DNA from 3 places in the Cytobacillus sp. FSL R5-0569 genome. Region 1 is predicted to be linked to each of the others. Evidence: riboswitches for the same ligand, from Rfam matches in the RefSeq annotation. Region 1 holds a riboswitch; each other region holds the start of a gene.
The links. Region 1 has a riboswitch for S-adenosylmethionine ahead of MKX78_RS19825 (O-acetylhomoserine aminocarboxypropyltransferase/cysteine synthase family protein). Riboswitches for the same ligand answer to the same signal wherever they lie in the genome.
Positions count from the first base shown of each region.

Region 2: another riboswitch for S-adenosylmethionine. It lies ahead of MKX78_RS06255 (methionine ABC transporter ATP-binding protein); the one in region 1 lies ahead of MKX78_RS19825 (O-acetylhomoserine aminocarboxypropyltransferase/cysteine synthase family protein).
Region 3: another riboswitch for S-adenosylmethionine. It lies ahead of MKX78_RS07780 (LLM class flavin-dependent oxidoreductase); the one in region 1 lies ahead of MKX78_RS19825 (O-acetylhomoserine aminocarboxypropyltransferase/cysteine synthase family protein).

Region 1 covers NZ_JBBOWW010000001.1:3,896,050-3,898,317, reverse strand. The annotation lists gene MKX78_RS19835 (thioredoxin family protein) at 1-261, shown strand, start outside; gene MKX78_RS19830 (hypothetical protein) at 533-868, shown strand; SAM riboswitch class I at 957-1,062, shown strand; gene MKX78_RS19825 (O-acetylhomoserine aminocarboxypropyltransferase/cysteine synthase family protein) at 1,143-2,268, shown strand, end outside.
Region 2 covers NZ_JBBOWW010000001.1:1,190,544-1,192,811, reverse strand. The annotation lists gene MKX78_RS06260 (methionine ABC transporter permease) at 1-354, opposite strand, end outside; gene MKX78_RS06255 (methionine ABC transporter ATP-binding protein) at 344-1,357, opposite strand; SAM riboswitch class I at 1,441-1,547, opposite strand; gene MKX78_RS06250 (CotH kinase family protein) at 1,640-2,268, opposite strand, start outside.
Region 3 covers NZ_JBBOWW010000001.1:1,498,475-1,500,742, forward strand. The annotation lists gene MKX78_RS07775 (fatty acid--CoA ligase family protein) at 1-376, shown strand, start outside; SAM riboswitch class I at 438-549, shown strand; gene MKX78_RS07780 (LLM class flavin-dependent oxidoreductase) at 708-2,105, shown strand; gene MKX78_RS07785 (MetQ/NlpA family ABC transporter substrate-binding protein) at 2,123-2,268, shown strand, end outside.

The DNA of each region.
Region 1 (2,268 bases):
TATTTATTTACTCCTATGTGTGGGACATGTCAAGTTGCCGGGAAAATGCTAACAATTACTGAGCAACTGTTGCAGAACCTTCCTATAGGTAAAGCCGACCTGAATTTTTTGCCAGCAGTGGCAGAAAAGTATGAAATTGAAAGTGTACCGTGTTTACTTGTGTTTAAAAAAGGAGAGTTAGTTGATAAGCTTTATGCTTTCCATTCAGTACCTTATTTACTTGAACAAATTCAATCATATGAATTACAGTCTCAATTTTAAAACCACTTATTGTTTAGGAATAAGTGGTTTTCTTATGCTTTTAATCAAGGGGGGTTGCGTAAATGTTTAATTACACCCCTCACTCATTCTAGGAAGATGAATCGATGGGATATTTCTTTTTTCTGTCGATAAGTCTAGCTTTTGACATATTTCTCGGGAAATAGGTTGTGAACATTGTTGGAAATAAATGTTCTGTCAGTTAAAGTCGATAGTTAGGAGAAGGAAATCATTTCTTGGAACAGAATTATAGAATATAAGACGCGGGCTGGGGGTGGTTTCAATAGAGGAACTCATTTATCATTTTAATCAATCTTTAAGAGTAAATGATCATATTTTAATGATGTTAAAGGAACCTATAAGGATTCGAGTAGAATTAGAACAAAATCTAATGTATTTGACATTAGACCGTAAAAGGCTGCTAATTAAACATACTCGCCCATTGAAAAATTATCATATAAACATTCAAACTACTGCTGACCACTTTCATTCTTTGCTTCAAGGGCGTACGAGTCTAAAGAAACAAGTGGATGAAAAGCATATCATCCTTAAGTCGACTTTTAGACAATTATTAAAATTAGATGCCATTTTCGTATTAAATCAAAAATAATCATAAATACATCAAATGTCCTAAAAAAAGATTGACTTCCCAAAAAAAGGTTGTTATTCTATCCTTAGAATAATTAGAAAATTAAATATTCTTATCGAGAGTGGTGGAGGGACTGGCCCTATGAAACCCGGCAACCGGTTGTTTGATACACGGTGCTAATTCCAGCAGAGCATAAAAGCTCTGGTAGATAAGAAGAGATGATAAACCCTCTTCTTTGTGAAGAGGGTTTTTGGTCGTCTTTTCTTTCCAATTTAAAAAAGAGGAGAGATGTAAAATGGCAGAAAAAGAAAAGCAACTTCGATTTGAAACAATTGGTGTTCATGGTGGGCTAAAACCTGATCCAGTAACAGGGGCAAGAGCGGTCCCAATCTATCAAAATAATGCTTATCAATTCCAGAATACAGAGCATGCGCAAGACTTATTTGGCTTAAAAGAAACAGGATATATTTATTCTCGTATTCATAATCCAACGGTTACTGTGTTTGAGGAAAGAGTTGCATTGTTAGAAGGGGGAACAGGCGCATTAGCATTAGCAAGCGGGCAAGCAGCCATTTACTTAGCTCTTCTTAATATTGTTCAAGCGGGTGATGAAATTGTAGCTGCCTCTAATTTATATGGAGGTACATATAATTTATTTACAGTCACTTTACCAAAGTACGGCATCAACGTTAGGCTTATCGATATTAATAATGAAGAGGAACTACGAGCAGCAATCAATGAGAAGACACGAGCTGTATTTGCCGAAACCATTGGTAACCCGAGTTTACAAGTACTAGATATTGAAACAGTTTCAAATATCGCCCATGAACATGGTGTGCCGTTAGTGGTTGATAACACATTTGCAACTCCTTATCTATGTCGGCCGATTGAGCATGGCGCAGATATTGTTGTTCATTCTGCTACGAAATGGTTACTTGGGAATGGGACGACAATGGGGGGGATCATTGTTGACGGTGGTAAATTTGATTGGAACTCAGAGAAGTATCCAGGATTAAGTCAGCCGGATACAAGCTATAACGATATAGTATATAGTGAGGCACTGGGCCCTGTAGCATATATTACTAAAGCGAGAGTGCAGCTTCTAAGAGATTTAGGTCCAGCACTAAGTGCACAAAGCGCCTTCCAATTTACGTTAGGTTTAGAAACGTTAACGGTTCGAATGAAAGAACATATTGCTAATACGAAAAAAATTGTGCAATATTTAAATAATCATCCTGCTGTTAATTGGGTACTTTATCCGGGCGATGACAACCATCCTAATAAAGAATTAGCAGACAAATATTTATCTAAAGGTGCAGGGGCAGTTGTCGTTTTTGGCATATCTGGTGGGCGTGAAGCAGGTGCGAAGGTTATTAATTCGGTTGAGCTGTTCGCACATGTAGCGAATGTAGGTGATGCAA
Region 2 (2,268 bases), 2.7 Mb from region 1:
TTCTCTTAAGGATGTTTCTACCAATCTTGCAAAAAACGGAATCGCTGCTACAGATAATGAAACAGAAGCCGCTGTAGGACCAATAGTTGAACCTGCAATTAATTTTGTTAACGGCAATAGAGCTACTAACAAAATAATATAAGGAATAGAGCGGATCAAATTGACAATCCAACCGGTAACAGCATTTACAAATCTATTCTTTAAGAACAATCCTTCGTCTGTAACGAATAATAAGATACCTAGTGGAAGACCTAGTATAAGTGCCGCAACTAAAGAAATGGCGACCATATAAATTGTTTGTAATACAGCTGTATTTAGTTCAGGAAGTAACGCCTGAATGGACTCAAGCAACATGTTCAACTACCTCCAAATTCTGTGTTCTTTCTTGAATATATTGTATAGCTCTTTCTATTTCAGGTATTTCGCCAGTCAACTCCATAATAAAAATACCAAGAGGTACTTCTTGAATATATTCAATCTTGCCGTGAAGAATATTTCCTTTTACTTTGAATGTTTGGAACAGTTCAGAAACAACAGATTCTTCTGCTATTGCACCTTTAAATTGAATCTTAATGATTGTTCCCTTCCTGTTTTCAATCAATTGTTGTGGTAAGTCAAATTGAAGAACACTCTGAATGAAATCCTTTGTAAGTGGTTCAATTGGATTCGCAAATATATCATACACCGGTCCCTCTTCTATGACCTTTCCATCTTGCATAACAGCTAACCTATGACAAATCTCTTTGACTACTTCCATCTCATGAGTGATAAGTACGATGGTTAATCCTAGCTTTTTATTAATTGATTTTAATAAGTTCAGGATTGATTTTGTTGTTTTAGGGTCTAGAGCTGACGTGGCTTCATCGCAAAGTAAAACCTTTGGATCATTAGCGAGTGCTCTGGCTATTCCTACCCTTTGCTTTTGACCACCACTTAATTGTGTGGGATACTGATGAATTTTATCTGCTAAACCCACTAATTCTAATAGTTCTTTCACCCTGATATCTATTTCTTTCGGGCTTTTACCTGCCGCTTTTAAAGCAAAGGCAATATTCTCATACACTGTCTTCGAACTCGCTAAATAAAAATGCTGAAAAATCATACCTATCTTCTGCCTTGCTTTTCTTAATTCTTTACTTGTTAAAGATGTTAAATCAACGCCATCAATTTTCACTTCACCAGATGTCGGTCTCTCCAATAAATTTAGACAGCGTAATAAAGAACTTTTCCCTGCTCCACTATAGCCAATAATCCCGTATATTTCCCCTTCTTTAATAGAAAGGGATACATTGTCAACCCCTATTACTTGCTTCTTTTTGCTTTTATAAATTTTCACTAAATGATTGACTTCAATCATTTACCTCACCCTCCCTAAATCCTCTACAACATAAAATGAGCCTCTTTCACTTTGAAAGAGGCTCAACAAATGATTGTTATTAAACCTTATCTTTCAGAATGAAATCATTCTGCAGGATTTAGCACCTTCCCTTTAAAAGGAGGTTGCCGGACATCTTCGGGCCTGGTCCCTCAGTCTCTCTCGATAAGAATCATATTAAATTTAATGTGTTGCTTTGATAAAGGAAATTTTATCGGGTATTGAATTAATTGTCAATAGTATTTTGATTATTTATGCATTTACTTATCTTCCTCTTCGTTTAAACAAGAAGATAAAAAAAATTGTTCCTAATAAAGCTGTGATTAGACCCACATACAAGATGATTGCTGACGTTTTGAACTTTACTGTACTAGGTTGCTCTTCTTGTCCACGTCCCTCACCACCAGGCATACCTTCAAACCCTTCTGGTGTCTCAAAATCTCCTTCCTGCGGAAAGTCTCCATTGCCTTGCGGACGTTCAGGCATTTCACCATCAATGTTTCCTTCATTACCGTTTGGCGGTTGGAATACTTCTCCTCTTTCTTGACCTTCCTGGTCATCACCACCTGCTCGGCTAGGGAACATGTTATTGACTTCAGAAGCTTGTGATTCTACTTCTAATTCACCTGAAAGCTGAGCAAGTATCGATTCTGATCTCGCCTCAGCAAATGCTGGTAAACTCTCATCACCTTGCACTGCTTGTAGAAATTCTTCTGTTGTATAAAACTTGGTAGGATCCTGTTCTACATAAGGAAGAATCAATGTACTAATTTGTGTAGTTGTATTTTGGTAAGACTCTTTTGTCATATATTCTTCTGCAATCTTTTCAAGGTATGCTTCATATTGCTTTTTAAATTCATCATTTGCCAATAAAGCATTAAGTAAAGGCCTCT
Region 3 (2,268 bases), 2.4 Mb from region 1:
TACAGGTGACTTAGCTAAGAGGGACGAAGAAGGATACTTCTACATTGTTGACCGTAAGAAAGATATGATAATTGTTGGTGGCTATAATGTGTATCCAAGGGAAGTAGAAGAGGTTTTTTATGACCATCCTGACATTGTAGAAGCGGCTGTTTTAGGTGTACCTGATCAGAATACAGGAGAAAAAGTTTTAGCCTATATTGTACCTAAAACTGAAAATTTAACAGAGGCACATTTATTGACTTATTGTAAAGAAAAGTTAGCCAAATACAAAATTCCTTCCTCTATAGAATTTTTAGAAGAATTGCCGAAGAATACAACAGGAAAGATACTGCGACGTGCTCTTAAGAAAAAGGTACTAGAAAATCAGGAAGCATAAGTTAAAAAACATGTTGACAAAAGATTCTAAATATTTTAGAGTAACTATATCAATTAAATAACCACTATCTAGAGAGGTGGAGGGACTGGCCCTACGAAGCCTCGGCAACAGACTTAGCATTGCAAGTACTGTGCCAATTCCAGCAAGCTAGCATTTAGCTTGAAAGATAGGAAGAGAATGAAATATTTATGAGCGTACGTTACCTCTTCCTTTTTGGAAGAGGTTTTTTTATGGCTGATTGGACCACCAAAAGCGATAAACATTCTTAGCACAATTGATAAATACATTATTATGCTTCTTTTGTAGAAGTATTAGAGGAGGTAATGGCAGTATGAGTTATAAAAAACAAATGATATTGAATGCATTTGAAATGACAAGTGCAATGCACAATTCTCATGGGCTATGGAAGCATAAAGATTCCAAACGACATCGTGCCTATAAAGATATTAATTATTGGATGGAATTAGCCAAAACACTCGAGAAGGGAAAATTCGATGCTGTCTTTTTTGCGGATGTATTAGGTGTTTATGATACGTATAAAGAAAGTAAAGAACCTTCAATTAACGATGGATTACAGTTTCCTGTTAATGATGGGGCGTTTGTCATCCCTGCTATGGCAGCAGTGACAGAGCATCTGTCATTTGCATTAACGGTGAGTACAACATATGAGCCACCTTTTGGGCAGGCAAGACGGTTTTCCACATTAGATCATTTGACAAAAGGAAGAGTGGCATGGAATATCGTTACTTCTTATCTTCCTAATGCAGCAAGAAATTTTGGTTTCAAAGATATGATCAAACACGATAAGCGTTATGAAATTGCCGATGAATATATGGATGTCGTTTATAAACTGTGGGAATCAAGCTGGGAAGATGGAGCAGTGATAGAAGATACAGAACAAGGGGTATTAATCGACCGTAAGAAAATCCATGAAATTCACCATAAAGGAGAATATTTTGATGTCGAAGGACCGCATTTAACAGAACCGTCACAACAAAGAACACCTGTTTTATATCAAGCAGGGACTTCTCCTAAAGGACGTGCTTTTGCAGCAAAACATGCAGAATGTGTATTTGTAGGTGGGCCAACACCTGAAAGAGTAAGACATTATACAAAGGATATTCGAAAACAAGCGGAAGAATATGGCAGGAATCCGGAAGATATTAAAATATTCACTTTCCTAACAGTCATCGTAGGTAAGACAACTGAAGAAGCGGAAGAGAAATTTGCTGAATACAACCAATTATGGAGTGCAGATGCAGCGAAAGCACAGTTTGGGGGCGCAAGCGGTTATAATGTTGCGGAATTTACAAAGGATGAGTTAGATAACCCATTTGAATTTAAAGCTACAGAGCATGGGCATTATAAAGCTGCTTCATTAACGAAAGATGCGAAGAAAAAACTATCGATTAAAGAAGCGATTTCAAAATTAGAAGGATTAGATAGAGACAATATAATTGTCGGCAATCCATCAGAAGTAGCAGACCAAATTCAATATCAGTTTGAAGCCTCTGGTGTCGATGGTTTTAATTTAAATCATTTAGTAACGCCAGCAGATTTGGAAGATTTTATTGAGCTTGTTATTCCGATTCTACAAGAACGTGGTTTATATAAAAAGGAATACAAAAAGGGTACGTTAAGAGAAAAGCTTTTTACTCATGGCTCGCCCCTTTTACCGAGTGGTCATCCAGGAAGTAAATATCGTAAAGGTGAAAAGATAAATAATTAAAATAAGAGGTGAAGGGTATGAGAAAAGTTTGGTTATTATTTTTTGTACTGACTTGTTGCACTGTTTTAAGTGCATGTGGGACATCAGGTTCATCCGGCGAAGAAAAGAAAGAGATGGTCTTAGGGGCGACAGTTCCTTATAGTGATATGCTTGAGCAAGGTGT